4 regions of the Rhizobium sp. 1399 genome follow, and region 1 is predicted to be linked to each of the others. Evidence: riboswitches for the same ligand, from Rfam matches in the RefSeq annotation. Region 1 holds a riboswitch; each other region holds the start of a gene.

What was found. Region 1 has a riboswitch for cobalamin ahead of bluB (5,6-dimethylbenzimidazole synthase). Riboswitches for the same ligand answer to the same signal wherever they lie in the genome.
Region 2: it holds a riboswitch for cobalamin, as region 1 does, so the genes downstream of both, nrdH (glutaredoxin-like protein NrdH) here and bluB (5,6-dimethylbenzimidazole synthase) in region 1, are expected to answer to the same signal.
Region 3: it holds a riboswitch for cobalamin, as region 1 does, so the genes downstream of both, J2X71_RS27595 (ABC transporter substrate-binding protein) here and bluB (5,6-dimethylbenzimidazole synthase) in region 1, are expected to answer to the same signal.
Region 4: it holds a riboswitch for cobalamin, as region 1 does, so the genes downstream of both, cobU (bifunctional adenosylcobinamide kinase/adenosylcobinamide-phosphate guanylyltransferase) here and bluB (5,6-dimethylbenzimidazole synthase) in region 1, are expected to answer to the same signal.

The regions. Positions count from the first base shown of each region.
Region 1 covers NZ_JAVDSU010000012.1:17,022-24,871, reverse strand. Annotated here, with positions in the region: gene J2X71_RS28860 (NAD+ synthase) at 1-281, shown strand, start outside; gene J2X71_RS28855 (hypothetical protein) at 306-1,139, shown strand; gene J2X71_RS28850 (3-deoxy-7-phosphoheptulonate synthase) at 1,197-2,264, opposite strand; gene J2X71_RS28845 (MFS transporter) at 2,505-3,941, opposite strand; cobalamin riboswitch at 4,084-4,274, shown strand; gene bluB (5,6-dimethylbenzimidazole synthase) at 4,316-5,017, shown strand; gene J2X71_RS28835 (MFS transporter) at 5,035-6,579, opposite strand; gene J2X71_RS28830 (LysR family transcriptional regulator) at 6,714-7,568, shown strand; gene J2X71_RS28825 (DUF2865 domain-containing protein) at 7,598-7,850, opposite strand, start outside.
Region 2 covers NZ_JAVDSU010000005.1:389,231-397,080, reverse strand. Annotated here, with positions in the region: gene metE (5-methyltetrahydropteroyltriglutamate--homocysteine S-methyltransferase) at 1-2,289, shown strand, start outside; cobalamin riboswitch at 2,466-2,694, shown strand; gene nrdH (glutaredoxin-like protein NrdH) at 2,961-3,182, shown strand; gene nrdI (class Ib ribonucleoside-diphosphate reductase assembly flavoprotein NrdI) at 3,196-3,609, shown strand; gene nrdE (class 1b ribonucleoside-diphosphate reductase subunit alpha) at 3,588-5,792, shown strand; gene nrdF (class 1b ribonucleoside-diphosphate reductase subunit beta) at 5,809-6,783, shown strand; gene J2X71_RS19255 (adenylate/guanylate cyclase domain-containing protein) at 6,877-7,850, shown strand, end outside.
Region 3 covers NZ_JAVDSU010000011.1:9,472-17,321, reverse strand. Annotated here, with positions in the region: gene J2X71_RS27610 (methyltransferase domain-containing protein) at 1-655, opposite strand, end outside; gene J2X71_RS27605 (ABC transporter ATP-binding protein) at 659-1,423, opposite strand; gene J2X71_RS27600 (FecCD family ABC transporter permease) at 1,420-2,445, opposite strand; gene J2X71_RS27595 (ABC transporter substrate-binding protein) at 2,457-3,482, opposite strand; cobalamin riboswitch at 3,660-3,969, opposite strand; gene J2X71_RS27590 (hypothetical protein) at 4,025-5,257, opposite strand; gene J2X71_RS27585 (NAD(P)-dependent alcohol dehydrogenase) at 5,626-6,684, shown strand; gene J2X71_RS27580 (LysR family transcriptional regulator) at 6,672-7,589, opposite strand; gene J2X71_RS27575 (ATP-dependent Clp protease proteolytic subunit) at 7,696-7,850, opposite strand, start outside.
Region 4 covers NZ_JAVDSU010000011.1:155,508-163,357, reverse strand. Annotated here, with positions in the region: gene J2X71_RS28385 (MarR family transcriptional regulator) at 1-467, opposite strand, end outside; gene J2X71_RS28380 (DUF1330 domain-containing protein) at 572-871, shown strand; gene J2X71_RS28375 (adenylate/guanylate cyclase domain-containing protein) at 1,108-2,175, shown strand; gene J2X71_RS28370 (chloride channel protein) at 2,251-4,041, opposite strand; cobalamin riboswitch at 4,249-4,643, shown strand; gene cobU (bifunctional adenosylcobinamide kinase/adenosylcobinamide-phosphate guanylyltransferase) at 4,995-5,519, shown strand; gene cobW (cobalamin biosynthesis protein CobW) at 5,524-6,570, shown strand; gene cobN (cobaltochelatase subunit CobN) at 6,581-7,850, shown strand, end outside.

The DNA of each region.
Region 1 (7,850 bases):
AGGCACCGTCCGCCGAGCTTCGTCCCGACCAGAAGGACCAGGATTCGCTGCCGCCCTATCCCGTGCTCGACGACATACTCGAATGCCTGGTCGAGCGGGAAATGGGGGTCGAGGAGATCGTGGCGCGCGGCCATGATGTCGAGACGGTCCACCGTATCGAGCATCTGCTCTACCTCGCCGAATACAAGCGCCGTCAGTCGGCGCCGGGCGTGAAGATCACGAAAAAGAATTTCGGCCGCGACCGGCGCTACCCGATCACCAACCGGTTCCGGGATCGATAGAAAACTCATCTGGGAGAGGACGAGATGCGCAGCTCTGTCGAAATCTACAACGTCAGGAGAGGCGAAAGCCGCGTCGTCTGGCAGACGGAGGCGCTGGTGGAGGCGCCGAATTTCTCAGGCGACGGCGCCTATCTGCTGATCAATGGCGACGGGCTGCTCTACCGCCTGCGGCTCGACGGCAGCGATCTCGTTGAGAAGGTCGATACCGGCTTTGCAGTCCACTGCAACAATGACCACGGCATTTCGCCCGATGGCGAGGAAATCGTCATTTCCGACAAGACCGAGTTCGGCAAGTCGGCGATCTACATCCTGCCGATCGAGGGCGGCAAGCCGCGGCTGATCACCAAGAACCTGCCGTCCTACTGGCATGGCTGGTCGCCCGACGGACGCGAACTTGCCTATTGCGGCATCCGCAACGACCTCTTCGATATCTACACGATCTCGGTCAAAGGCGGCGAGGAGAAGCGGCTGACGCATGGAGAAGGCCGCAATGATGGGCCGGACTGGTCGGCCGACGGGCAGTGGATCTATTTCAACTCCAGCCGCACCGGGCTGATGCAGATCTGGCGCATCCACCCCGATGGTACGGGTCTCCAGCAGGTGACATCAGACAATTACGGCAACTGGTTCGCCCATCCGTCACCCAACAACGACAAGGTGCTGATTCTCTCCTACGACCCCGATGTCTTCGACCATCCGCGTGATCTTAGTGTCAGGCTCAGGATGATGGACATGGACGGCGGCAACCTGACGGAGCTGTTCGAGCTCTTCGGCGGGCAGGGCACGATCAACGTGCCGAATTGGTCACCGGATGGCGAGGAATTCGCTTATGTTCGGTATTTTCCGGCGAAGGCCTGATCATCATCATTGAAGGATGACGCGGCGGGGTTTGCCCGCCGCGACTGATGCGGCCACTCAGGCTGCGACGGCTGCCTTGCGGCGGTCGCGGACGGCCTTGGCGAGATCCTCGAGCACCTCGACCGACGTATCCCAGCCGATGCAGCCGTCGGTGATGGACTGGCCGTAGACGAGCGGCTTTCCGGGGACGAGATCCTGGCGGCCGGCGACGAGGTTGCTCTCGATCATCATGCCCTTGATGTGGTGGTTGCCGGCAAGAATCTGGCCGGCGACATCATGGACGACCTTCGGCTGGTTCATCGGATCCTTGTTGCTGTTCGCGTGGCTGGCATCGATCAGCATGCGCGGGTCGACGCCGAGCTTGACGGCTTCGGCGATGACAGCCTGCACGTCAGCTGCCTCATAGTTCGGCCGTTTGCCGCCACGCAGGATGATGTGGCAGTCCTCGTTGCCGCGCGTGGAGGCAATCGCTGCCTGTCCATCCTTGGTGACCGCCGGGAAATGGTGCGGCTGGGAGGCCGCCATGATCGCGTCGAGCGCGATGCGCGCGCTGCCATCTGTGCCATTCTTGAAGCCGATCGGGCAGGAGAGACCCGAGGCGAGCTGGCGATGGATCTGGCTTTCGGTCGTGCGCGCGCCGATGGCGCCGTAGCTGACGAGATCGGCGATATATTGCGGCGTGATCGTATCGAGGAATTCGCAGCCGGCCGGCAGGCCCATGGCGTTGATGTCGAGCAGCAGGCGGCGCGCGAGGCGCAGGCCTTCCTCGATCCGGTAGCTGCCATCCAGATGCGGGTCGTTCATCAGGCCCTTCCAGCCGACGGTGGTGCGGGGCTTTTCGAAATAGACGCGCATGACGATTTCGAGATCGCCGGAAAGACGTCGTCGCTGCTCGACGAGACGGCCGGCATATTCGCGGGCAGCCGCCGGATCATGGATCGAACAGGGGCCGATGATGACCAGCTGGCGGTCGTCCTGACCGGTGAGGATATTGTGGATCGTGTCGCGCGTGCTGGTCACGGTCTTGGTAACAGCGGCGTCACGCGGAATTTCCGAGATGATATCGGCAGGTTTGGTCAGCGGGGTGATCTCGACGATGCGCAGATCATCAATAGTGTCAGTCACGGTATGCTCTCCTGTTGGTCATACCGTGGCGGAACAAAAAAGCCGCCAGGTTGACTAGCGGCTGTTCGGGTTGTCGTCGCGTTAGTTTCGGTTACGCACAGACCCGCATCCGCTGGAAGCAGCGGTACGAATAAAATCGCGATGCGTAAACGGACGAAATCGACATGCGGCTTATGTAGCCATGCCGATCGGAATTGTCACGTAGAATCTGTGAGGAAAAACGACAGATCCGTGAAGTTTTCAGCGGCTCTCCGCCATTGCCTGTCCGTGGGCCTGTCCCTGGGCCTCTTCCGGTTCTGCCGCCTCGGCATGTCTGTTCTTGTGGCGGCGTGTCGTCAGCTCCTCGCCGGCATTGGCGGGCAGGCGCAGGAAAGTGATGCAGGCAAGTGCTGATATCGCCGCTACGATGAAGAAAGCGATATGAAAATCCGAGACCAAAAGCTTGCCGCCGTGGAAGCTCGAGGAGATTTCCAGGATCGTGCCGGCTACCGCAACGCCCATGGCCATGGAGATGCGCTGCGCCACCGCGTTGATGGCAGTCGCCTGGCTGCTGTCGGCCTCGTCCACATCGCCGAAGACCATGGCATTGACGCCCGAAAAGGCCATGGAGCGGAGGAGGCCGCCGACAAGAAGACAGCCCATGATGACATACATCGGCGTTTCGGCAGTGAAGAAGCCATTCACGCCGAGGAAGATTGCCGCGAGGAAGGTCGTCAGCGCGATGACGTTGCGGAAGCCGAAGGCGTTATAGGTGCGGTTGGCCGCAAATTTCGAGCCCATGGAGCCAAGAGCGCTGATGAAGGTGATCGAGCCTGACTGCAGCGGCGTCAGGCCGAAGCCGAGCTGCAGCATCAGCGGCATCAGGAAGGGCAGCGCGCCCAGGCCCATGCGGAAATTCGAGGCGCCGAGGATTGCCGCCCGGAACATCGGGTAACGAAACATCTTGGGGTCGAGCAGCGGATGCGGCGTGCGCCTGGCATGCACGAAATAGAGGATGCCGGAGAGGACGCCGACGGCGACAGTGACATAGCCGTAGATGACGGGAACGGCGGGCAGGCTGATGACGGAGAGGCCGAATACGAAACCGGCAAAGCCGATACCCGACAGGAAGAAGCCCGGAAAATCCATCGGCTTCGGGCTGCGCGGCTCGACGGCCGGCAGGAAACGGGTGACGAGGACGATGCCGATAATGCCGATCGGCACATTGATCCAGAAGATCCAGTGCCAGCTGAGATATGTCGTCAGGAAGCCGCCGATCGGCGGGCCCATGATCGGGCCGATCAGCGCCGGAATGGTCAGCCATGCCATGGCATTCACCAGTTGGTGACGTGGCGTGCCACGCACCAAGAGCAATCGCCCGACCGGCGTCATCATCGAGCCGCCGGCACCCTGGATGAGGCGGGAGATAACGAAGGCGGCGATGGAATTGGAGAATGCGCAGGCGACCGAGCCAACCATGAAAACGAAGATCGCCAGGCGGAAGATGTTGCGTGCGCCGAAGCGGTCCGACATCCAGCCGCTGATCGGGATGAAGATTGCGAGCGCCACGAGGTAGCTCGTTACCGCAAGTTTCAGCGCGATCGGCGAGGTGCCTATATCGGCAGCAATCGCCGGCAGGCTGGTGGCGATCACGGTCGAATCCATCTGTTCCATGAACAGGGCGACCGCAAGGATCATCGGCGTTAGACGGGACACGGGCAACCGGAAGGCAATGAGAGAGGATTCGGCGCCAGCGGCGTCGGGTCTCGTTCTAGGCCAGCATTTTCAGCCTGTCCACGAAATGAATGTCGCATGCAGCTTGCCGCCATGCCGTTTCCGCGCCATAGATCACCCGTCAGGTGCCCGCTTTCACAAGCGGGAGAATCGGGAATCCGGTGCAAGACCGGAACGTGCCCAACGCTGTAAGGCCGACGCTTGCCGCATAGAATGCCACTGGCCGCAAGGCCGGGAAGGTAGCGGTCAAGCGGATGACGCCAAGTCAGAAGACCGGCCTGGCAAGATAGACCCAACCCGCGCGGACGGCGGGCGGTTGCGTTGTTGGGGATTTGACGATGCGACCCATTGATGATGCCGTTTGCCCGGCATCCAGCTTTTCTGCGGCCGAACGCGAGGCCGTCTATCACGCGATCATGACGCGGCGTGACGTGCGCAGCCAGTTCCTGCCCGATCCCTTGCCGGATGATCTGGTGACGCGTCTTTTGACCGCCGCGCATCACGCGCCCTCGGTCGGCTTCATGCAGCCGTGGAATTTCATTCTGGTGAAGAGCGTCGAGGTAAGGGCGCGGGTACGCGATGCCTTCCTTAGGGCGAATGAAGAAGCGGCCCGCATGTTCGACGGCGAGCGGCAGGAGCAATACCGTTCGCTGAAGCTCGAAGGCATTGTCCAGGCGCCGCTCGGCATCTGCGTGACCTGCGATCCAACCCGCAGCGGCAGCGTGGTGCTGGGGCGCACGCATAATCCGCGTATGGACAGCTATTCCACCGTCTGCGCCATCCAGAACCTGTGGCTTGCTGCTCGCGCCGAAGGGGTGGGCATCGGCTGGGTCAGCATTTTTCGCGAGGGTGACCTGAAGGAGATCCTCGGCATTCCCGATCACATCGAGATGGTCGCCTGGCTCTGCGCCGGCTTCGTCGACCGGCTCTATGATAAGCCGGAACTGGCGGTCAAAGGCTGGCGGCAGCGGATGGCGCTGGAAGAGCTGGTTTTCCATGACGGCTGGGGGCAGGTGGAAAGCGAGGCCGCGCCGGTCTGAGCCGGCGCGGGTGTGCATCATTCTGCCGGCTGGGTGCCGCAATCCTCGGCGCAGGCCGGCGTCTTCCAATGGGCGAAGACGAGGAAGCTTGCGGCGGCGAGAAGCCAGACACCAATCGCGCCATAGAGCATGACGCCACCGAAGCCTGCGACCAGCGCATCATGCACCGTCCCGGCCGGAATGTCTGGCAGGGAGGCAATGTTGCCGGCGGAGATCCGTTCGGCGAGCAGGCGCAGGTCGCCGGCATCCGTCGAGGTTGGCAAGGTGCTCTTGAGGTGGGAGAGCACGCCGCTGAACAGGATGAAGCCCATGACGGCGATGTTGATGGCGAGCGAGATCATCCGGGCGCTCATGTCGATGCCGGAAGCCATGCCGGCGCGATCGCTGGAGACAGCGCCTGTCGTCGTATTGGTGACCGGAGTGTTGGTGAAGCCAAGCCCGATGCCGGCAAGCAGCGCGCCAGGCAGCATCGTCAGCCAGCTTGGCGCGGCGGCGGCACTGCCTGATTTCATCAGCAGGAAGCCGAGCCCGATGGTGAAAAGGCCGCCGGGAATGATGATGCCCGGCCGATAGCGCAGCATGAGCCGTTCGGCGAGCGGCGGTACGACGAGCGTCGGCAGCGTATAGGCAAGCAGCGCCAGACCCGCGGCCACACTGCCATAACCGAGACCGGCTTCATACCAGATCGGCAGATAGATCATGAAGGGCCAGAAGCTGATATTCATGGCAGCCGAGCCGATGATGGCGCCCGAGAAGGCGCGGATGCCGAAGACCGAGGCATCGAACATCGGTCGCGGGTTCAGCCTCTCGGCGAAGATGAAGGCGACGAGGCTTGCCGCGGAAAGTCCGATAATGGCAAGCGCGGTAGGGCTGGCAAAGCCGAGAGCCGGACCCTGGGTGATGAAGAAAGCGAGGCAGAAGACCGCCAGCGAAAGGGTGGCGATGCCGGCGATATCGAGCCGTCCTGCAGCGGGGTCACGCGATTCCTCAACGCCCGTTACGGCAAGGGCCACCGTCACGGCAGCCAGCACGGCATGGATGAGGAAGACCCATTGCCAGCCGGCGGCTGCTACGATCGCAACGCCTATGATCGGGCCAAAGCCGAGGCCGATGCCGAAGATGATGCCCCACCAGCCGAAGGCCATGCTGCGGGCTCTGCCCTCCGGGAATTGATGGGAGAGGACGGCCACCTGGCAGATCAGCATCACGCCGCCGCTCATGCCCTGCAGAAAGCGAGCAACGATTAGCAGCGAAACATCCTGAGCAAGGCCGGCAATCAGCGAGGTGAGGTCAAAGGCGGCAATGCCGATCAGGAAGACGCGCTTGCGGCCGTAGCGATCGGCTAATGTGCCTGCTGCCATCAGCACCGTCGTCACGGCGATCGTATAGGCATTCATGATCCATTGCAGCGCGCTGAAATCGGCATGCAGCACCTTTTCCAGCGTCGGCAGGATTGCCGGTACGCTCGATATTTCAAGGCCGAACATCAGTGAGGAGAGGCAGGCCGCCATCAGGGCGACGATGCCTCTGATACGTGAGGATGGAGGGGAGGCAGGGGTCATGCTTTGGCCTTTCGACGTTGAGACTTGCAAGGGTGACATCCGTTGTCGTCCATTTGCGTCAGCATAAGCAGAGCTTGATCATTACAGAATTGGATGATTGAGTATTTCAGACACAACAATTTCGGATAGATCCAATGACCATGCTCGATGTCGATTCCGTTCAGGCTTTCGTGACGATCGCCGAGAACAAGAGCTTCACCCGCGCCGCCAATGAGCTCGGCAGCACGCAAGGGGCGATCAGCGTCAAGCTCAAACGGCTGGAGGAGCGGCTCGGCCATCGGCTGATCGAACGCACGCCGCGGCTGGTGCGGCTTTCGGCACAGGGGGCGGTATTTCTTGATGCCGCACGGGAATTCCTCGCTGCCCATGACCGGGCGATCGCGGCACTTTCCTCGTCGCGCCGTCATTTCAGGCTGGGCATTGCGGCCCATGTCGCCGGACCGGAAGTACCGACGCTGCTTGCGCGCCTCAATGCCCATGACCCGGGGTTGACGATCGAGGTGCGGCTCGACAATTCCTGCGAGTTGCTCGCCGCCTTCGATCGCGGCGACCTGGATGCGGCGATCGTCCGTCGGGATGAGGACCGGCGCGATGGCGAGGTTCTGGCACCAGAGCATTTCGGCTGGTTTGCAACGCCGCAATTCGAATATCGCCACGGCGAACCGCTGCGTCTTGCAGCACTGTCGCCCAACTGCAAGGTGCGGGATGTCTGCACCCGAGCGCTCGATGCGGCGGGCATTCCCTGGGCGGAAGTCTTCCTCGGCGGAGGCTCTTCGGCTGTGACAGCAGCCGTTTCAGCCGGGCTTGCCGTCTCGACCTTCTCCCATCGTCTGGCGCCTGTCGGCACGATCGAGGTCAGCGAGCGCTTCGGCCTGCCGGCGCTGCCATCCTCCGAGGTCGTGCTGCATTCGACACTGACGGATGCCAAGTCGCGTGCGGCGCTGCGCACACTGGCGGCAGCCTTCCGGGAGCACCGCTCGTCAAACTGAAGATGCGATTTTGATTGCCGATATCGTGGTTATTGCTGTTGTTGGGGCTGCGGGCCTGATGTCGCCGGATTGGTGAGATCGATCTTGCCCTGATCGCCGGCCAGGAATTGCGGGCCAACCTGGCGCACCTTGTTGCTGGCGGGGTCGTAGGGACGATCCGGCACCTGCGCCTGCGGGGCGGGCGGGGCGCTCGCAGCCTTCGGTGCTTCCATATGGATCGTGGTGATCGAACCCTTCGGCTCAGGCGCCGGCGCATAGGCTGCCTGGCTCTTGCGCATTTCC
Region 2 (7,850 bases), on a different contig from region 1:
ATCGGAAAGCATCGCGAACTCAAATTCGCACTGGAGAGCTACTGGGCCGGCAAATCCGATGCCGGCGCGCTTCTCGATGTCGCGAAGCGGCTGCGGGCGGAAAACTGGCTCCTGCAGAAGCAGAAGGGGATCGACGTCATCCCCTCGAACGATTTCTCGCTTTACGACCATGTGCTCGACACGGCGGTCATGGTCGGCGCCATTCCCGCCGCCTATGGCTGGAAGGGCGGGCAAGTTTCTCTCGACACCTATTTCGCGATGGCGCGCGGCTCCACCGGCGAAGAGGCGCATGTCGATTGCGGCCATCAGCACCATCACGGGCATGGCGCGCCGGCGCTGGAAATGACGAAATGGTTCGACACGAACTACCACTACATGGTGCCGGAACTCGGCCCCGATCAGACCTTTGCCCTGACGGCGAACAAGCCACTTGATGCCTTCGTCGAGGCCAAGACACTTGGCATCCACACCCGGCCGGTCATCCTCGGTCCGGTTACCTTCCTGAAACTCGCCAAGGGAAGCGAAGAAGGTTTTGCGCCGATTGACCTGCTTGCACGCTTGTTGCCTGTTTATACAAAAGTACTGGCAGAACTTCGTGCAGCCGGTGTCGACTGGGTGCAGATCGACGAACCTTGCTTCGTGCTCGATCTTTCACAGGAAGAGCAGGCAGCATTGCAGCATACCTATCGTGCGCTGCATGAATTGGTGCCCGACCTGAAGATCATGGTCGCCACCTATTTCGGCGCGATCGGCGACAATCTGCCGACGGCGCTCTCGCTCCCGGTTGCCGGCCTGCATGTCGATCTCGTTCGCGCTCCACAGCAGATCGATGCCCTTTTCAAGGCACCCAGCGATCTGACATTTTCGCTTGGCGTCATCGACGGGCGCAATATCTGGAAGGCAGACCTTGCGGCGATCCGGGAGAGGATCGAGCCGCTTGTCCAGCACTTTGGTGCGGACCGGCTACAGATCGCGCCGTCCTGCTCGCTGCTGCACGCGCCGATCGATCTGGAACTGGAGAGCGGGCTGGATGGTGAGATGAAATCATGGCTCGCCTTCGCTGCCCAGAAGCTTGATGAGCTCGCAGCGCTCGGTGATGCCGGCAAGGCCTCCCAGGTGATTGCGGCAGCCTCGCAGGCCGTTGCATCGCGCGCCGTATCTACGCGCGTACATGATCTGAAGGTCAGACAGCGGGTTGCCGCGATCGACGAGGCGATGAAGACACGCAGCAGCGATTTTGCCGAGCGGACCGGACTGCAGGAGCGTAAGCTTCGCTTGCCGCTGTTCCCGACTACGACGATCGGCTCCTTCCCGCAGACATCAGATGTTCGAAAGTCCCGCTCCGCTTTCACCAAGGGGGCGATCAGCGAGGCGGATTATGATGCCTTCCTGAAAAAGGAAACCGAAGCAGCGATCCGCTGGCAGGAGGAGATCGGTCTCGATGTGCTCGTCCACGGTGAATTCGAGCGTAATGACATGGTGCAGTATTTCGGCGAGCAGCTTTCCGGCTTTGCCTTCACGCAACATGCCTGGGTGCAGAGCTACGGCTCGCGCTACGTTCGCCCGCCGATCATTTTCGGTGATATCTCCCGGCCGAAGCCGATGACGGTCGAGTGGTGGCGCTATGCGCAATCGCTGACGGAAAAGCCGGTCAAAGGCATGCTGACGGGACCGGTGACGATCCTCAACTGGTCCTTCGTGCGCGACGATCTTTCCCGCGCCGATGTCAGCCGGCAGATCGCGCTGGCGATCCGCGACGAGGTCGTCGATCTCGAAAAGGCGGGTGCGGCGATGATCCAGATCGACGAAGCCGCTCTTCGTGAAGGCCTGCCGCTGCGCAAGGCGGACTGGAAGACGTACCTTGATTGGGCGGTCGAAAGTTTCCGCCTGTGCTCATCAGGCGTTGCCGACGAGACGCAGATCCATACGCATATGTGCTACTCGGAGTTCAACCAGATCATCGACGCCATCGCGGCCATGGATGCCGACGTGATTTCCATCGAGACCTCGCGTTCAAAGATGGAATTGCTGGAAGCCTTCCGCAGCTACAAATATCCGAACGAGATCGGCCCCGGTGTTTATGACATCCATTCGCCGCGCGTTCCCGATGTCGGGGAAATGACCGAGCTTCTGACGCTGGCGCGCGAGCGTCTGACGGATGGACAGCTCTGGATCAATCCCGATTGCGGTTTGAAGACCCGCAAGTGGGAAGAGGTGCGCCCGGCGCTCGTCAACATGGTGGCGGCTGCTCGGCTGTTGCGTGCTGCCGCAGCAACGACACGCGCCTGAGCGCCTATTCGATTCCTGGAGAGCCGGCTATAGGCCGGCTCTCGCCTCGGCGGCCTTCTCCACAGCCTGCTGCTGTTAACCAGCCGTTATCCATGTTTTTCACAGGAATGTAGCAATTTCAAACATGCCGTAACGCGACGCACAAACCATCCGTTGACGCCAACTCCGATTCGAGTACTATATCTAGTGTTCAAGGTTCCTTCGATTCGCTAGGGATCGCAGGCTAAGACGGGAATACGGTGCGTTTTGCCATGAAGGCGAAACAAGGCCGGAGCTGCCCCCGCAACTGTAAGCGGCGAGCAACTGTCCGATTTCAGGTCACTGAGGCATGATGCTTTGGGAAGGCTGCGGGCAGGGTGCTTCGACCCGCGAGCCAGGAGACCTGCCTTGAGCGAGAAACGTCCACGGGCGGGGTGTCCGGAAGGTTGCGTGCATGTCAGGCGGATCAAATCCGCACCTGTTGCGCTGCCCCTGAACGTCCGCATGAACACTTCGGGGTTGAAGTCATGTCGAGAGCATCGAAACCGCCGCCCGCGCAGATCCTGCGAGGAATAATGCCTGGCGTGTAAAGCGCCAACTTTGTCAGATCATTCTCAAGCGTTGCCCCGGACGCCGCAAGGCGCCCGATCCTAGTTCTGCGTCCGGAATCCATTGACATCACGAGGAACATGATGAGCGTTACCGTTTACAGCAAGCCTGCCTGCGTTCAGTGCACAGCGACCTACCGCGCCCTCGACCGTCTGGGCGTAGACTATCAGATCATCGATATCTCGGAAGATGCCGACGCCCTCGATCGTGTGCGCGGCATGGGCTACATGCAGGTTCCGGTCGTCGTTGCCGGCGAGCAGCACTGGGCGGGCTTCCGCCCTGATATGATCAGCGCGCTCTCCTGATCGGAGAAGAGCGGTGGGCCTGATCGTCTATTATTCCAGCCGGTCCGAGAATACCCATCGTTTCGTCGAGAAGCTGGGACTGCGCGCGGCGCGCATTCCTCTCGGCGCTGAAGACATCCACATTCGCGAACCCTATGTGCTGATCTCGCCCACCTATTGCGGGGACGGCGGCCCCGGGATCGTAAAGGGAGCCGTGCCCAAGCAGGTGATCCGTTTCCTCAACGAGGCGGAAAACCGCACCAACATCCGCGGCGTCATTGCTGCGGGCAACAGCAATTTCGGCGAGACCTACGGGCTTGCCGGCGACGTGATCTCACAGAAGTGCCAGGTGCCGTATCTCTACAGGTTCGAGCTTTTGGGGACTGCCGAGGATGTCGCCAATGTCAAAGACGGGATGGGACGATTTTGGACACGGGAACAAATTTGACGCGGGATGCGGGCGCAAAACCGCTTCATAGTTCAGCTCAGCCCGCTGGCGAGCGGTCTTCGAAGGCCGTGGAAGTGCTGGATTATCACGCGCTGAACGCAATGCTGAACCTCTATGACGAGCAGGGCAAGATACAGCTCGACAAGGATCGCATGGCGGCCAAGCAGTATTTCCTGCAGCATGTGAACCAGAACACGGTGTTCTTCCATAACCTCAGGGAGAAGCTCGATTATCTGGTGACCGAAGGCTATTACGAGCAGGAAGTGCTCGACCAGTATTCCTTCAATTTCGTCCGCGACCTGTTCGACGAGGCCTATGCCAAGAAGTTCCGTTTCCCGACTTTCCTCGGCGCCTTCAAATATTACACCAGCTACACGCTGAAGACCTTCGACGGAAAGCGCTATCTGGAGCGCTACGAAGACCGTATCTGCATGGTGGCGCTGGCTCTTGCCCGAGGCAATGAACAGCTCGCCCGCGATCTGGTCGAGGAGATCATTACCGGCCGTTTCCAGCCGGCAACGCCGACTTTCCTCAATGCCGGCAAGAAGCAGCGCGGCGAGCTCGTCTCGTGCTTTCTGCTGCGTGTCGAAGACAATATGGAATCGATCGGCCGCTCCATCAATTCGGCGCTGCAGCTTTCCAAGCGCGGCGGTGGTGTGGCGCTATCGCTGACGAACATCCGCGAGGCTGGTGCGCCAATCAAGCAGATCGAAAACCAGTCTTCCGGCATCATCCCCGTCATGAAGCTGCTCGAAGACTCGTTCTCCTACGCCAATCAGCTCGGTGCTCGGCAGGGTGCAGGTGCCGTTTATCTCAACGCCCATCACCCTGACATCATGCGCTTCCTTGATACCAAGCGCGAAAATGCTGACGAGAAGATCCGCATCAAGACGCTGTCGCTCGGCGTCGTCGTGCCCGACATCACTTTCGAACTCGCCAAGAACAATGAGGATATGTACCTCTTCTCGCCCTATGACGTGGAGCGGGTCTATGGTGTGCCCTTCACCGAGATATCGGTGACGGAGAAGTACCGCGAGATGGTGGCGGATGCCCGTATCACAAAGAAGAAGATCAAGGCGCGCGAATTCTTCCAGGTAATTGCCGAAATTCAGTTCGAGAGCGGTTATCCCTACATCATGTTCGAAGACACGGTGAACCGGGCAAACCCGATCGCCGGCCGCATCAGCATGAGCAATCTCTGCTCCGAAATCCTGCAGGTCAGCGAAGCGAGCACCTTCAACGACGACCTTTCCTACAAGGTGATGGGCAAGGATATCTCGTGCAATCTCGGCTCGCTGAATATCGCCATGGCGATGGATTCGGCCGATTTCGGCAAGACGATCGAGACCTCGATCCGCGCGCTGACGGCCGTTTCCGACATGAGTCACATCTCCTCGGTTCCATCGATCGAGAAGGGCAATGACGACAGCCATGCAATCGGCCTCGGCCAGATGAACCTGCATGGATACCTCGCCCGCGAGCGCATCCATTACGGTTCGGAAGAGGGCGTCGATTTCACCAATATCTATTTCTACACGGTGACCTATCACGCGCTGCGCGCCTCCAACCGTCTGGCGGTCGAACGTGGCGCAAGCTTCAAGGGCTTCGAGAATTCGAAATATGCCTCGGGCGACTATTTCGACAAATATACCGAGCAGGAATGGAAGCCGGCGACCGAGAAGGTTCAGGCGCTCTTCGACGATGCCGGTATTCATATCCCGACGCAGGAAGACTGGCTGGAGCTGAAGAAGGCCGTGATGGCTTCGGGCCTCTATAACCAGAACCTGCAGGCGGTGCCGCCGACGGGCTCGATCTCCTACATCAATCACTCGACCTCCTCGATCCATCCGATCGTCTCGAAGATCGAGATCCGCAAGGAAGGCAAGATCGGCCGCGTCTACTATCCGGCGCCGTTCATGACCAACGACAATCTCGACTACTATCAGGATGCCTACGAGATCGGGCCCGATAAGATCATCGACACCTATGCGGCGGCCACTCAGCATGTCGACCAGGGCCTGTCGCTGACGCTGTTCTTCCGCGACACGGCAACGACGCGCGATATCAACCGAGCCCAGATCTATGCCTGGAAGAAGGGCATCAAGACGATCTACTACATCCGCCTTCGCCAGATGGCGCTGTCCGGCACCGAGGTGCAGGGCTGCGTATCCTGCACGCTTTAAACGACCGGAGATGATGATGAACATGCAATTCAAACCGGTCAGCCGCGTGCGCGCCATCAACTGGAACCGTATCGAGGACGACAAGGATCTCGAAGTCTGGAACCGTCTGACCGGCAATTTCTGGCTGCCGGAAAAGGTGCCGCTGTCGAACGACATTCCCTCCTGGGGGACACTGACGCCGGCCGAGCAGCAGCTGACGATCCGCGTCTTCACCGGGCTGACGCTGCTCGACACGATCCAGAACGGTGTCGGCTCCGTCAAGCTGATGGCCGATGCGGCAACGCCGCATGAGGAAGCGGTGCTCTCCAACATCTCCTTCATGGAAGCCGTGCATGCGCGCTCCTATTCCTCGATCTTCTCGACGCTCTGCCTGACGCCCGATGTCGACGATGCCTATCGCTGGTCGGAAGAAAACGAGTTCCTGCAGAAGAAGTCGGCGCTGATCATGGAGCATTATGCTTCCGGCGATCCGCTGAAGAAGAAGGTTGCGAGCGTCTTCCTCGAAAGCTTCCTCTTCTATTCCGGCTTCTATCTGCCGATGTACTGGTCGAGCCGCGCCAAGCTCACCAACACGGCCGACATGATCCGCCTCATCATCCGTGACGAGGCCGTGCACGGCTATTATATCGGCTACAAGTTCCAGCGCGGACTTGAAAAGCTCTCCGAAGAGCGCCGCCAGGAGATCAAGGATTTTGCCTTCGACCTGCTGCTCGAGCTCTACGACAACGAAGCGAAATATACCGAAGCGCTCTATGACGGCGTCGGGCTGACCGAGGACGTCAAGAAGTTCCTGCATTACAACGCCAACAAGGCGCTGATGAACCTCGGCTATGAGGCGCTGTTCCCGGCTGACGCCTGCAAGGTCAATCCGGCGATCCTGTCTGCGCTTTCGCCGAATGCCGATGAGAACCATGACTTCTTCTCGGGCTCCGGCTCCTCCTATGTCATCGGCAAGGCGGTGGCGACCGAGGACGAAGACTGGGATTTCTGAGGTTTATCTTTACGAAGCCTCTTATCATTCGGTCCGCTATCGCCCACATTCAGCGCGGTGTATTCGTTGAATGTGGCGTAGCGGGAGTTTTTTATGAGGCCCTCTTTCGAAGCGACTGATCCGGCAAGTGAAGCTGCCGAAGGCGTCTGGCCAATCCGCAGGCGCCGAATTCTCGATTGGCTGATCAACGAGACCCGCAACGAGCGTTTCATCGACAATATCCTGGTGGAGATGTGCAAGCGGCTGCTGGCAGCCGGCGTGCCGGTGAACCGGTCGAGCTTGCATTTCCGCACGAACCATCCGCAATGGATCGGCGCTCGCATCCTGTGGGTGGAAGGCATGGAAGAGGCAAAGATCGACACCTTTGCTTACGGGGTGGAAACCACGCCGCAATTCCTCAATAGCCCGGTCAACGAGATCCACAAAGGCGCCAACGAGGTGCGGAAGAACCTTGAGGATTTATGGGAGGGCGACGACTATCCCTTCTACCAGGAACTGCGCGACGACGGCTATTCCGAATATATCGCCTGGCCGATCGATCATACGTTCGACAAGCGCCACGTCGTTACGTTCTCCACCAATAGGCCAGGCGGTTTTACCGGCGAACACGTGGATTTCCTGCGCGATCTGCTGCCTGCTCTCACTCTCGTCAGCGAGATCCGGCTCAAGAACATCATGGCGCGCACGCTGCTGCAGACTTATGTCGGGCCGCATGCGAGCGAACAGATTCTCTCCGGCGTCATCACCCGCGGCAGCGGCACGACCGTCGGCGCGGCGATCATGATCTGCGACCTGCGCGATTTCACGGCGATCTCCGATCTCTGGCCGCGCGACGACGTCATCCAGTTGCTCAACGATTATTTCGATGCCATGTCCGATCCGATCGAACGGCACGGCGGCGAAATCCTGAAGTTCATGGGCGATGGGCTGCTCGCCATCTTCCCGCTGTCGAAGCCTTCGGCTTGCGAGGATCTGCTGACGGCGATCCGGGAAGGGCAGGAGGCGATGGCGAAAGTGAATGAGCAACATCAGCGCCTGGGGCGTGATCCCCTGCGCTACGGCGTCGG
Region 3 (7,850 bases), on a different contig from region 1:
CTGTAAAGCCTGCCGGTCTCAGGAGCGGCAGTAGCATGTCGGGGCGCAGGCCGGAGCCGAAGGGCAGGGCTGACATGATGCGGGCATGGCGGGTGCTGAGCGCGCCATCATAGTTGCTGTCGGCGCCGATGAAACGGTCGATCCAGGAGATCAGCAGGCTGGCGATGCGGCCGGTCGGTTTCGGGCTTGCCCAGTCGCCATCGAAGAAGAGCAGAAGGCCGCCGGGTTTGAGGATGCGGAACCACTCGGCAAAACTTTCTTCCGGCCGCGTCAGCGTCCAGACGAGGTGGCGGCAGATGATCGCGTCGTAATGCGCATCCGGCTCCAGGGTGTTTTCGGCGTCCGCCAAGATGAAGCGCAGGCGCTCCTTGCCGGCGTGTTTGGCGCGGGCAACCTTCAGCATCGCTTCGGAGAAATCGAGCGCGGTAACGTCATGGCCGAGATCGTGGATCAGGCGCGTCACTTCGCCGGTGCCGCAGGCAAGTTCCAGCACGTGTTTGGGCTCAGGGCCGAGGGTATCGCGGATCGGTTTCTGCCAGGCATCTGCCTCCGGGCCGGGGGCGATCTTGTGGCCGAAGGCGAGATCGAAGGTTTCCGAGCGTTTCGACCAGTAGTCGCGGATCTCTTCCTTCAGATCGAAATTTACGCCATCCATCTCTCAGCCCATCCGATACTGGATATGTGTGCGGCCATGCACGGCCGATCTTTCGATATGGGCGCGCACGCCGAAGACGCGGGCGATCAAGGCTTCGGTCAGCACCTCCTCGGGCGTGCCTGCGGCCACGACCTCGCCCTTCTGCAGCACGGCCAGGTGATCGCAGAACATCGCCGCCAGATTGAGATCGTGGAGCGCGATGATGGAGGTGAGGCCGAGTCTGGCGACCAGCGCCAGGATATCGAGTTGATGCTGGATATCGAGATGGTTGGTCGGTTCGTCGAGCAGGAGTTCGCTCGGCGTTTGCGCCAGGGCTCTGGCGATATGCACGCGCTGGCGTTCGCCGCCTGACAGCGTCTGCCAGAGCTGGCCGGCGCGCGCGGTCATGTCGACGCGGGCGAGTGCTTCCGCAACGGCGGCATCGTCATCGGGTCCCCAGGAGGCGATGAGGCCGCGATGCGGGGTGCGGCCGAGGCGGACGATATCGCGCACGGTGAGCTGCGTGTCGGTCGTCGACTGCTGCTCGACCAAGGCGATGCGGCGGGCAAGGGCAGCGCGCGAGAGGCCGGAGACATCGTCGTCGCCGAGGCGGATGACGCCGCTTTTGACCTGCCGCAGCCGGCAGATCAGGCGTAGCAGGCTCGATTTGCCGGAACCGTTCGGCCCGAGCAGGCCGAGCACCTTGCCCTTTTCGACTGATATGCTGATGCCGTTGACGATGACGGTATTGCCGGCGGCATAGGTGACCTTGTCGACTGATATGCTCATGCGCTTCTCCGCACGCGATAGAGGATGATGGCAAAGGCCGGTGCGCCGAAGAGCGCGGTGACGACGCCGATCGGCAAGATCTGTTGGGGAATGATGATGCGCGAGACGATGTCGGCGCCGACCATGAAGATCGCTCCGCCAAGCGCAGTCGCCGGCAGCAGGCGGCCATGCGCGGGGCCGACGAGGAAGCGGGCGGCATGGGGAATGACGAGACCGACGAAGCCGATGGAACCGACCATGCTGACCACGCCTGCCGTCATCGCCGCTGTCACGCCGAGCAGGGTGAACTGCACGCGGCGCACGGCGATGCCGAGGGAGGCTGCGGCATCCGTGCCGAAGGCAAAGGCATCGAGGGCGCGCACATGGGCAAGACAGACGATCAAGCCTGTCAGCGCGACCGGCACGGAGAGATAGACATCCGGCCAGCGCACGCCGGAAAGCGAGCCGAGCAGCCAGAAAAGCACGCCGCGCGCCTGTTCGGCATTGGCCGAGGTTGTGACGATATAGGACGTCAGCGCATTGAAGAGCTGCGAGCCCGCCACGCCGCAGAGAATGATGCGCTCGCTGGTGCCACCCGCGCCCGCCGCCAGAATGCCGACCAGAAGAAAGGCGACGACGGCGCCGATGAAGGCGCCGCCGGAAATGCCGAGCACGCCATAGCCGAGGCCTAGGATCATGACGCAGACGGCGCCGGTGGAGGCGCCGGCGGAAATGCCGAGCACATAGGGTTCGGCGAGCGGATTGCGCAGCAGGGCCTGCAGCACCGTGCCGCAAAGCGCCAGCGACGCGCCGGCACTGGCCGCCACCAGCGCGCGGCTGAGGCGGTAATCCCAGACGATGCCCTGGTGGATGCGGCTGAGTTCGAATGCCGTGCCGAACAGGCGGTTGGAGACCGCCTTTGCCGTGGTGGCGAGCGGGATCGATATCTCGCCGATCGAGACGGCGAGACTGATCATGATACCGAGCAGGATGAAGGCGGCGATGGTGAGCGTGGCAAGCACCCACCATCGTCTCTGTGGCAAGGCAGCCTGGCTCACTGCGCCAGACCGGAGGCGGCGATGCCCTTTGCCAGGATTTCGATGCCGTTGATCGTGCGGATCGTCGGGTTCATCGACTGCGCGTCCATCATGATGAAGCGCTTGTTTTTGACGGCATCGAGCTCCCTTGTGACCGGATCGTTTTCCAGGAAATCCACCTTCACCTTGGGATCGTCGGCGGCATAGCGGCGGCGGTCCATGGTGGCGATGACGATGACGGCGGGATTGGCCTGAGCAATCGTTTCCCAGCCGACGAGGGGCCATTCTTCCTCAGTCGTCACGACGTTCTTCGCGCCGAGTGCCTTCAGGATGTAGGCAGGGGCGCTGTTCTTGCCGGCGATGAAGGCATCGCCTTTCACTTCCTTGCTGGAGAACCAGAAGACGACAGGCAGGTTCTTGGCTGCAGCGCCTGAAACGGAGGCGACGGCCGCGGCCTCGCGTTTCTTCAGGTCGGCGATCAGTGCATCGCCGCGGTCGTTCACGTCGAAGATTTCGGAGAGTTCGGCGATTTCCTGATAGATCAGGTCCATCGTGAACAGCTCCTTGCGCACGCCGTCTCCGCCATCGGTGTTGATCTTGGCGACGCAATCGGCCGGCGCGATATAGGTGTTGATGCCGAGATCCCCAAATTGCTTGCCGACGGAGCCTTGGGCGCCGACATGCCATTCGAATTCGGCGGCCACCAGATCGGGCTCGGCACCGACGACGGATTCGAAGCTCGGATCATTATCGGCCAGCCGTCTGATCTTGCTGTTGGCCTCGGCATATTGCGGCAGGACCGGGCCGACCCAGACGGCGGTGCCGGCGATCTTGTCGGCAAGGCCGAGCGAGAAGAGCACTTCGGTCATGCCCTGGCCGATCGAAACGATCTTGGCCGGGGCTTTTTCGAAAGTGACCTTCTGGCCGCAATTGCTGAGGGTGAGGGGATATTGGGTGGCGGCGAAGGCGGGTGCTGCAAGGCCGGCCAGGCAAAGGCTGGCGAGCCCGAGCGCAAGGGAAAAGCCTGGAATAATCTGGCGCATTGGAAACTCTCGATCGGAAGGAAAAGGGCTAGCAGACGCCGGCGCGCGCAGATGCGTGAGCAAAGCGTGGAGGGAGGGCTAGCGGCGGGTGGTCCAATCGGGACGGATCGCGTGCGGCAAGCGGCAGGAAATAAGGTCAATCATATCTGCTCCTTGTCCAGGCATCCCCGCCTGGCTGATTGGATTGCGATTGACGGCAGGTCTCCTGGCTCGCGGATGTCAGCCGGTCATCTGCCTTCCCGCGCTCGCGCGCAGTGGCATGGCCCTGAGGCCGGCGGAGATGATCGCAAGCGATCACTCCCGATATGACCAGCTCGCCGGTGATTTCCTGGAATGAACGACGAGGCATTCATTCCGGATATAACCGGCAATCCGCTTACAGTTGCGGGGGCAGCCACGGTCTTGGTCCCTATTGGGTCGTCCGCACCGTGTTCCCTATTAATCCCCTTGGAGTCTTCCTCGGGGAACCGTCACCCCGATCTATGACGCCGCCATGGGCTACGTCAAGCGTGGGGAATGCGAAGTATGGTCGGCCAACAGGCTCAGTGACTGGTGCCCGAGCCGCCGGCGGCGACCAGCGTGAAAGGCTGGCCCTCGACGGGGATCGTGCGCGTTTCCTTCAGTGTTTCGCTACTGACAAGGCGGATCAGGCTGTGGCGAGGATCGGTGATGGCGATATCATCGCCGGCCACGGCCAGCCGAGGACGCGGATCGCGCCAATGGCCGTCCTTGCTGTAGGGCTCTGTGACGGTTTCCGATCTGACGATCTCGCCCTTTACCGTATCGAGCAGATGCAGCCTGCCATCTTCTGTGAGGATATAGGCATTCTGGAACTTTGCCGGATCGAGTACAAAATCGACGCGCCGCGTCGGAAGGTCGATGATGCGGTAAGGCGCGTCCGTATTGTCAGGATCGATCAGCACCAGCTTGTCCTCCCCGTAATTGCCGAGGAAGAACTGCATGGAGCGGCCGCCGAGCAGCGTCGAGACCTTGCCCCGCGGCAGCGACACGCCATAGGCGAGCATCTCGACCGTGGGGCCTTCCGCGCCGCCCGGACGCGCAACGAGCACGCCTTCCTCACAACCGAAGGCGACGAGACGAGCAGAGGTCGCCTCGCCATGCAGGCCGGAGCAGGGCGCGACATCGCCGATCTGCCGACCATCACGATCGAGCACCCGCAGGCCAAGGCGCGGCGGCAGTTCGCCCTCCTTGACCGGCGCCTGCATGTTCGGCACCGAAACCAGCAGGTGATTACCCATCGGCACCGCGACGCCGTGATGGGCGGCGATGGTATCGACAGCCTTCGGCTCCGGCTTTTCCTGCAGCAAGCTGCTTTCTTTCAAGAGATCAAAGCGGTCGGTGCGATCGTAGAAGATCGCCACGTCATCGCCATGCGTCACCACATGACCGGGCTTCTCGCCCTTTATCGTCGTGCCGATCAGCTTCGGCGGCGCCACCTCGAGATCGCGATGCTCCCCATGATCGGAAAGGGCAATGCCGGTATCGATGGCATGAACGACATTCTCTTCGCCCTGGACGGCAAAGACCGTGCGCCCGGTGTCGCTCAGCGACAAGGCGGCATAACCTTCGAGATCGAAGCGACCGATCTGTCTACCGCTTGCAAGGTCGATGGCGTGGACGACCGGCAGGCTGTGATCAGCCACGAAAAGCCGCCAGCTTTCCTGCTGTTCCTCCTCGGCGCGGGAAGCCGATGGCAAGGCGGCGGATGTGAGCGCGGTGGCGACTGCGAAGATAGCGAAAAGGCGCCGGGACATGAAACTTCCTTTAATGTAATAACATTACATTCCCGTTGTTATAAAGTTACGTTTGCCCTGTCCAGCCCTGGCTGTCGGATTTTTGAGAAACCAGAGCGCCGTGCGTCCATTCGGACGCACGGCGCTCTAACTCTTTGAATCTACGCATCGGGCTGGCCTCGTTTGATGTTTGGCCGGCTTTTTCATCGGATGGCGGTGCGCAAGCGCTGATCCCACCGCCATATGCGCATTGATAATCGATTGCTGAGCCCGGCTCACAAGCCTATCCCGCCTGCCTCGTCTAATTCGGATAGTCCGTGGACGCTATATCCCTTCGGTGCAGCTTCTGCTGCCCGTCAGCTTTCAACAGCATTGCGAGGGATAAGCCATTGAGAACATCAGGATTTGCCGCAACCGATGCGAACACGCCGTTGCAACCTTTCTCCTTCGATCGCCGGGAATTGCGTCCCGAGGACGTGGCGATCGATATTCTCTATTGCGGTGTCTGCCATACGGACCTGCACATGTCGCGCAACGACTGGGGATTTTCGGTCTATCCCGTGGTACCCGGCCACGAGATCGTCGGGCGTGTTTCTGCCATTGGCAGCAGCGTGTCGCGCTTCAAGGTCGGCGACAATGTTGCCGTCGGCACGATCGTCGACAGCTGCATGGAGTGCCCCAACTGCCGCCGCAACGAAGAGCAGATGTGCTACAAGGGCGTCACCGTCACCTATAACGGCCAGGACCGGGTGACCGGCGAGACGACCTATGGCGGTTATTCCGATCATATCGTCGTGCGCGAGGAATTCGTGCTCAGCGTTCCCGATGGGCTGGATCTGTCGCGCGTCGGGCCGCTGCTCTGCGCCGGCATCACCACCTATTCGCCGCTGCGCACCTGGAATGTCGGCCCCGGCAGCCGGGTGGGCGTGATCGGGCTTGGCGGGCTCGGGCATCTGGCCGTGAAATTCGCCTCTGCGCTCGGCGCTGAAGTGACGGTGCTGACTCGCTCGGAAGGCAAGGTCGATACGGCCCATGCGCTCGGCGCCGACAAGGTGCTGCTGTCGACCGATGCCGAGCAGATGGCGGCTGCCGCCTTCGCCTTCGATCTTATCATCGATACAGTGCCTTACGAGCACGATCTCACCCCATATCTCAACACGCTTGATACCGACGGGACACTGGTCATCGCCGGCTCGCTGGTCGATACGCCCAAATTCAGCAACCTGCCGCTGATCATGGGGCGCCGGCGCATTGCCGGCACGCCGAGCGGCGGTATCAAGGAGACGCAGGAGATGCTGGATTTCTGCGGCCGCAAGAACATCCTGCCGGAATGCGAGATGATCGCCATGGGGGACATCGCCAAAGCCTTCGAGCGGCTGGAGCGCGGTGACGTGCGCTACCGTTTCGTCATCGACATGGCGACGATGCCTGTGGCTCAGGCAGCTTGATATCCTGACCGCTTCGGGATGGCGCGCAGCGCCTCGATGAACACCGAAAGGGCCGGCGGCATCTGTCGCCGGCTCGGATAATAGAGGGAGTAGCCGCTGAAGGGCTTGCAGTAATCCTCCAGCACGCGGATCAGCCGGCCGCTGGCGACATGCTGCTCGGTGAAATCCTCGAAGGCATAGACGAGGCCGGAACCTGAAAGCGCAGCCTCGATCATCATGTCGGAATCATTGACCATGAAGCTGCCCGACACCTTCACCTCGATGTCGCGGCCATCCTCCTCGAATTCCCAGGCGTAGGCGCCGCCGAACGAAGCCATGTAATAGGTGACGCAATCATGATCGGCGAGATCGTGGGGCGTCTTCGGCTGCGGGTAGCGGGCGAAATAATCGGGAGAGCCGACGACGGCGGCGCGGATATCCGGGCCGATGCGCAGGCCGATCATATCCTTGTCGATGCGCTCGCCGAAGCGGATGCCGGCATCGAAACGCGAGGCGACGATATCCTCGAAACGGTCGCCGACGATCAACTCGACCTTGATTTCGGGATAGGTGCGGTGGAATTCCGGCAGGATGGGCATGACGAGCGCGGTGGCGGCATGTTTGCCTGCGGTGATGCGTACTGTGCCGGAGGGTTTTTCCCGGAGATTGCCGAGTTCCTGCAGGCCGCGGTTGATCTCGGCAAAGGCGGGCTGGAGGGTGAGAAGCAGGCGCTCGCCGGCCTCCGTGGTGGCCACGCTGCGGGTGGTGCGGGCAAGAAGCCGCATGCCGAGCCGCTCCTCCAACTGGCGCATCATGTGGCTGAGACCGGAGGAGGAAATGCCGAGGCGGGCGGCGGCCTTGGTGAAGCTGCGCTCCTCGGCGACGATGACGAAGGCGGCGAGATCATCGAAATCATGGCGTTTCATTTCTGACCTGCCTTCAGGAGTGGTGGGCAACTATGAGGTGTCGCTCACTTATTTAGGGCAGGGACGGCTGATCTCGCAAGGTGGTCGTGGTCCGTGACATCAGGGACTATTGCGGTAGCGCGTCCGCCATCTCTTCACGCTCCTGCAGGATGCGGTCGATCAGGCCCCATTCCAGGGCTTCCTGCGCCGTCATGAAACGATCGCGATCCATGGCCTGCTCGAACTCGTCATAGGATCGGCCGCAATGTTCGGCGTAGAGCC
Region 4 (7,850 bases), on a different contig from region 1:
GGATGCGGTTCTTTCCGCGACGGCGGAGAGGTCCGGGCGAAGATATTGCCGAGATCGGTGAGGAAGGTCAGCAGCAGGTTGAATTCCGGCTCGCTGTAGGAGTCCAGGATCGCGGAGACCGGCTCGCTCTGCTCCTCGTAGAGCCGGGTGGCGCGTGCCGAGGCCTCGGGACAGGCAACCAGGACAAGGCGGCGTTTGTCGGTCTCATCCCGTTGCCTGACGACGAAGCCGGTCGCCTCCAGCTTGTCGATCAGCCCGCTGACCGTACCGATCTTCAATCCGACCTCGCGCGACAGGGCCGTCATCGACAGCGGTCCGAGTTTTTCCAACAGCCGGAAGCACTTGAATTCGGTGCTGGTCAAGCCCACCTGCTCGGCCACCTTCTGGTGGAACAGCCCGAGCCGGGCCGAAAACAGCTGGACCGTCGGAATGTAGCGCGCGAGGCGGTCAGTTGACTTTTTCGGCAAAACGTTTAGATCTCCGAACTAATTGTTTCGATATTCTAAGGAATTGTCATCGTCATGTCGATACTCTCGCATGGCTGTTCGGCCCTTGTTAGAGGCAGCGATCCATGAGCGCCTATTTCATTCTCGAAATCCATCCCGATATCAAAGATCAGGCGATCGATGAATATCTTGCATGCATATCGGCGGATATGACGTTCCATGGAGGCCGCGTCCGGTCTCCGGGAGGCAAGGTCCAGCCTGTCCAGGGAAACCGGCAGATGAACAGGCTTCTGATCATCGAATTCCGCACCGCCTCCATTGCCCGGGAATGGTATGAGGAGGCGAGGCAGGCGAATGAAGGTGTTGCCAGGTATCGTTCTCTCTTCGCCTGCCCCGCGGTCATCGTTGCCGGGATGGATGGTTAGAAACATTGGCCTCGCAGCCATTGCCTGAGGTCGCAGCCCGGTTCGGCATTGCCGCCCATTCGCCCTATTTCCGATCATAGAATTGCGCCGACCCATGTGGAGGTTCCGAAATTAACGATCATATTCAGTGGCTTATAGATGAGGGAATCAGGAGCGAGCATATCGGTGAGCTCATTGCCGGTTTGTGCGACCGGTTGATCGCCGATGGCTTTCCCATCTGGCGGGGCAGTATCGCGATGCCATCCATTCATCCCATGTATGCCGGCATCTCGGCCAATTTCGTGCGCGGCGGCGCGACCACCATCGAGAGGGCCGAATATGGCAGCGCGGCGCAGCTGAGCTTCGAGAAGACGCCGATTTATTATCTGCTGGGCCGAGGCGAAACGTCGGGACGATGGATCATTGCCAAGGGGGAGGGTGTCGACGACTATCCGCAGCTTGCGGAATTCGCGCTTGGCGGCGGCACGGATCATCTGGTCAGCCTGCTGGAGTTCCCGAAGGAGGCCGCGTTGCGCGGGGTCAGCCTGTCCTTGACAAGCGACAGGCCGGGCGGATTTTCCAATGATCAGCTGACGATCATCGCAAAGCTTTTCCCGGCACTGGGGCTTGCCTGCTACCGCATCGCGGCATCGAGAACCGCCTCGGATATCCTTGCTGTCTATACAGGCGCCAAGACGAGTGCGCGCATCCTTGCGGGCGAGGTCCAGAGGGGAACGGGAGGCGCCATCAATGCCGCGATCCTGCTTGCAGACCTCAGAAACTTCACGGCGTTGACCGAGGTCTATCAACCCGGTGAGATCGCCGGGTTTCTGAACGAGCATTTCGAGCTGATCGGCCGGCATGTCGAGGAAAATTCCGGCGAGATTCTCAAGTTCATGGGCGACAGCGTATTGGCGATCTTTCCGACAGGCGGTGAAGACGGCGAGGATCCTGAGACGGCCTGCATGGCTGCGCTCGCCTCGGCCCGAAATGTTCTGGAGGCAAACGAGGCGCTCAATCGTCAACGGGCGCGCGAGGGCGGGCCTGATATCGGCGTCGACGTCGTCCTGCATCTCGGCGAGGTGTTCTACGGAAATGTCGGCGCCCGCGGCAGGCTTGATTTCACCGTGATCGGCAGGGCCGTCAACGAGGCCTCACGGCTCGAGAAACTCTGCGGCGAACTCGGCCAGCCCCTTCTGATGTCGGAAAGCTTCGCGGCCGCCTGCGGTGTCGCCTGCGAACATCTGGGATCGTTCGAATTGCGCGGCGTTTCGAGGAGGGCGGACGTGTTCAAGCTCGCGGCACCGACTACGGCAGTGGCCTGAAATCGGAATCGATTTTCAGAAAGTTTGATGCGTAGCTCTAATGGCGGCGTGTTTCTGACTTCAGCGGCAAATGCCTCAGATCTCGCCTGAGACCTCACGACGGCGGCGGTCGAGTTCTTCGCTGTAGCGGCGCAGCGTGTGGCTTTCGCTGAGCTGGCCGATCACCTTGCGCTCGATGAGGTTGTTGACGACGGCGAGCGCTTCGCTTTCGGTCTTGTCGAAGATCGCGGCTGCCTGTTTGGCGTTCATCTGCGGCTGCAGGAAATCGTTTTTGTAGCGGATGAAATCGGTCAGCTGCTGGGCTTCGTCCTGCGCGCTGGTGGGGTTGGCGTAGATTTCCGGCACGAGCACGAGACCGGCATATTTGTCGCCGTCATCGACGAGGATGACGCGCTGCGTCGAGCCGATGGGGAAGACCTCCTTGAATTCGTCCATCGTTATTCCAAGTTTTGCGGTCTTCACGTCTGAGCGCATCAGCTTGTCTACGGTCAGGTTGCGGATCCAGCCGACATCATGGGCGCTGCGGATGCTCTCGCCGCGCAGGTGAAAGCGCCATGTGGCGAAGGAGTAGCCGAAGGTGGTGCGCACCACGAGCGAGGAGGTAATGACGGCGGCGAGTACCAGAACGGTGATCGGAAAGTCGCCGGTGATCTCCAGCGCCAGGAAGGTCATGGTCAGCGGCCCGCCGATGACGGCGACGGCGAGCGAGCTCATGCCGACCACGGCATAGATCACGGGCGTCAGTGTCGCATCGGCGAAATAGGGGGCGGAATAGGCAAAGAGCTTGCCGAGCAGGGCACCCATGAAGAGCGAGGCGAAGAACAGGCCGCCCCTGAAGCCGGAGCCGATCGAAATGGCCGATGCCACCGATTTCAGAAGGAAGAGGCCGATCAGCGCGGGAATGGTGATCTCATGGGAGAGGTTCAGATGCAGCGCGCCGTGGCCGGCGGCCAGCACCTGCGGCGAGACCAGCGCCAGCAGGCCGACGACGAGGCCGCCGAGCGCCGGGCGGAAAGGTAGCGCGATGGCGCTTTTGCGCGCCAGCTCCTCGACGAAGGAGACGCCCTGCATGATGAGGATGCCGATGCCGGCGCAGAAGGCGCCAAGGGCGATCGCCGGCACGTAATCGGCGGGCTGGACAGCGCCGAAGCTGCCGACATCGATGATGAAATCGCTGCCGGAGAGCAGGCGGGCGACCAGTGTAGCGACGAGGGCGGCGACGACGACAGGCGTCAGCGAGACGATGGTGTAGGTGCCGATGATCAGCTCGAAGGCATAGAAGGCGCCCGTCAGCGGTGCATTGAAGGCGGCGGCGATGGCGCCGGCTGCACCGCAGCCGACGAGGACACGCATGTCGGAGCGGCGCAGCTGCAGCTTCAGGCCGAATTTCGAGGCTATGCCGGCTGCAAGCTGCGTATAGCCGGCCTCCAGACCGACGGATGCGCCGAAGCCGTTGGAAACGAGATTCTGGATGGCGACGAGAATGCTGTCCGTCAGCGACAGGCGGCCGCCATGCAGGGCATTGGCCTCAATCGGGTCGACCATCGGTTTCTTGCGCCATCTGGCGAGAATGAAGATCAACAGGCCGAGCAGCATGCCGCCGGCAACCGGGGCCGTCATCAGCAGGAACTTGCTGTCGATTTGCGAGGCACTGAGCCTCGTCGTGCCGTCTATGCCGAAGATCAGCCTGTGCATCTCTTCCGAGACATAGCTCATGGCGGTGACCGCAAGCCCCGAGGCGATACCGACGAGCGCGCCGGCAAAGACCATTCCCATTTCGCTGTGTCGTATGAGCGCGCGCAGGCGTCCCGGATCAAAGACGGTGCCGAGAGGGCCGAGGCGGCGAATATCCATTCGGGAGAGCATCATGGGGAAACTAGGCGGCAGGAGTGGGGGTCAAGGGCGGAGCCGGCATCCGCATGAGCGGCAATTGCGGCAAAATACCGACTGAGCCGTAAAGTTTTTGTGACGTAAACCTTTGATTAAAGACGATAATATCGGTAGTGTAAGTCGAGATGATCTCTGTGTGCACCCGGTGCACCGATTGACATGCCCGGGGCGGAAGCCTAACCATGAATTGACATAATGGATGGTTCCGGATCGGCCTTACGCCTTCCGGATGAAAAGGGAATGTGACGGGGCGGACCCAAGCCGGGCGCCTTCATCACAGCCGACCCCGCGACTGTAGAGCAGTCAGGGTCTTCCGTCCGGTATTTTAACCGTTGCGCTGACAGCCTCGCATTCTGCAGGCGGGCAAGGCGGGATAAATGCCGGAAAAGCCACTGGAATGCATCGTGATCAGCCGGGGCAGGACGCCTCTATCTCTACGAATCGTCCGCCTTTTCACGAGACGCAGCCGGGAAGGCGAGGCAGATCCGCTGGCACGACCAGGGGCGACCGTATCAGGTCGCCCCTGTCGCGGCCGATAACTGCGAGCCAGGAGACCTGCCATCCGTGCCGGGCATAATGCCCATACTGGGCCGTTTGCCCGCTGCCAGCACGGAGGTTGTCTTGGCTGAAGGATTTGATTCAGCGCTGCCTCTGGTGGTGCGTGTGAAAGGTGTCGGTTCGGTATCCCCTGATGGGATGCGTCTGGTGCCTGTTGGTGGACGTTACCCGGCGTGCACTTTCCTCTCCTCCCTCATTCCTGTGCTTGTCACAGGAATCCAGCCACGGCGCGTCCGCGCAGTGAATGAATCTACGCCGTCGTTGAGTGAGTCTCTTGTGCCCAAGGACTTGGGCACGCTGGATCCCTGTGACAAGCACAGGGATGAGGGAGGTGGGTGGAGCCGCGCCTTCGCTCCAAGGGCGGCCGTGGCATGACCAAGAGCCTTCTCAACGCCACCTTCATCCTCGGCGGCGCCCGCTCCGGCAAATCCCGCTTCGCCGAAAACCTCGTCACCACAAGCGGCCTCGACCGCCACTACATCGCCACAGGCCGCGCCTGGGATGACGAAATGCAGGCGCGTATCGACCAGCACAAGGCCGACCGCGGCCCCTCCTGGACCACGCATGAGGAACCGCTCGACCTTACCGAGCGCCTTGCGGCAATCGACGGCGAGGGCAGGGCTGTTCTCGTTGATTGCCTGACGCTGTGGCTCACCAATCTGATGATGGAGGGGCGCGATATCGCCTCCCGGTCCGCCGCCCTTGCCGCCTTTCTGCCGCAGGCAAAGGCGCGGCTCGTCATCGTTTCCAATGAAGTCGGCCTCGGCATCGTGCCTGAGAACCGCATGGCGCGGGAGTTTCGCGACCATGCCGGCCGGCTGCACCAGATGATCGCGGCTTCGGCCGACGACGTGTATTTTATCGCGGCAGGTCTGCCGCTGAAAATGAAGGGTTAAATCCATGCAGCAGAAAATTCCCGCAACCGTCATCACCGGCTTCCTCGGTGCGGGCAAGACGACAATGATCCGCAACCTGCTCACCAATGCCGGCGGCAAGAAGATTGCGCTCATCATCAACGAGTTCGGCGATCTCGGCGTCGATGGCGATGTGCTGAAGGGCTGCGGGGCGGAGAATTGCACCGAGGACGATATTATCGAGCTCACCAATGGCTGCATCTGCTGCACGGTTGCTGACGATTTCATTCCGACGATGACCAAGCTTCTGGAGCGCGAGCAGCGACCGGACCATATCGTTATCGAAACTTCAGGCCTTGCCTTGCCACAGCCGCTGGTCGCCGCCTTCAACTGGCCGGACATCAGAAGCGAAGTCACCGTTGACGGCGTCATCACCGTGGTCGACAGCGCCGCTGTTGCCGCAGGGCGTTTTGCCGATGACCATGATGCTGTCGATGCACGCCGGGTCGAGGATGAATCGCTCGATCATGAAAGCCCGATCGAGGAGCTCTTCGAGGATCAGCTGACCTGCGCTGATCTGATCGTGCTCAACAAGACCGACCTGATCGACGCTGACGGCCTTGGCCGTGTGAAGAGCGAAGTCGCCTCGCGCATCGCCCGCAAGCCTGTGATGATCGAGGCCAGGAATGGCGACGTGCCGGCAAGCGTGCTGCTCGGCCTCGGCATCGGCACGGAAGACGATATCGTCAACCGCAAGTCCCATCACGAGCTGGAGCATGAGGACGGCACGCCGCACGATCACGACGAATTCGACAGTTTCGTCGTCGAGCTTGGCGCTATCGCCGATACATCAGGTTTCGTCGAGAAGCTGAAGGGCATTATCGCCGAGCATGACGTGCTGCGTCTCAAGGGCTTCATCGATGTCTCCGGCAAGCCGATGCGCCTGCAGCTGCAGGCCGTGGGTGCCCGCATCGACCAGTATTTCGACCGCGCCTGGACGCCGGGCGAAGCACGCAGCACGCGCCTCGTCGTCATCGGCCTGCATGAGATGGATCAGGACGCGGTGCGCAAGGCGATCGAAGCGCTCGCTTAGGGAATAATCGATGCATCTGCTTCTCGCCCAACAGGGAACAATCAGCGACGGGGGCGAGGCCATCGACCTCGGCCAGTCGCCGGGCGATATCCTGTTCCTCTCGGCCGCCGACACCGAGCTTGCGGCAATCGCTGCGGCTCATTCCGGCGGGGCGAGCGGGCATACGCTCAGGCTTGCGAGCCTGATGAGCATGAAGCATCCGATGTCGGTCGATACCTACGTCGAACGCACGGCACGGCATGCGAAGCTGATCATCGTGCGGGCGCTGGGTGGGGCGAGCTACTTTCACTACGCGCTGGAGGCGCTGCATGCGGTTGCCGCTCGTAACGGGGCGCTGATTGCGGTGCTGCCGGGCGATGCGCGGCCGGATGCGGGGCTGACGCCGTTTTCCAATGTGTCGCTTGATGATCTGAATGCGCTGTGGGCGTATCTGATCGAGGGCGGCGACGCCAATGCGCAAGGCTTTCTTGCCCATGCATCAGCGATGCTTTCGGGGGCGGAGAAGCCGGCGCCAGCCGCGCCGCTGATGAAGGCGGGGATCTGGTGGCCGGGGCGAGGGCTTGTCGGAGTTGAGGAGTGGCGGCGGCTTGCCAAAGCCGAAGTTCGAGTCCGGCAGGAGACGCCACCTACTGTCGCCATCGCCTTCTACCGCGCCCTCGTGCAGAGCGGCGAAACCAAGCCCGTCGAAGCCTTGATCGAAGCCCTCCAGCAGCAAGGCCTGCGCCCGTTGCCGGTCTTCGCCTACAGCCTCAAGGATCCCGTCTCCAAGGGCATTCTCGAATCCATCTTCGCCGAACTGAAGCCCGAGGTCGTCATCAACACGACAGGCTTTGCCGTCTCCGCACCCGGCGCCGATCGCGAGCCGACGGTGCTGGAGGCCAACGACGCGATCGTGCTGCAGGCAATCTTCTCCGCTTCGTCACGGGAGGCCTGGGCCGGCTCGTCGCAAGGGCTCTCGGCGCGTGATCTCGGCATGAATGTCGCGCTGCCGGAGGTGGATGGCAGGGTGCTGTCGCGTGCCGTCTCATTCAAATCAGCCGCGCGCTATGACGTTGCTGTCGAGGCCAACATCGTTTCCAGCGAGCCGGATGAGGCGCGCATGAACTATGTGGCATCGCTTGCCGCCAACTGGGCGCGGCTGCGGCAGATGCCGTTGGAGAGCAGGCGAGTTGCGCTCGTCATGGCGAACTATCCGAACCGTGACGGACGGCTCGGCAATGGCGTCGGCCTCGATACGCCAGCAGGCACCATCGAGGTAATGCGAGCGATGGAGAAGGCCG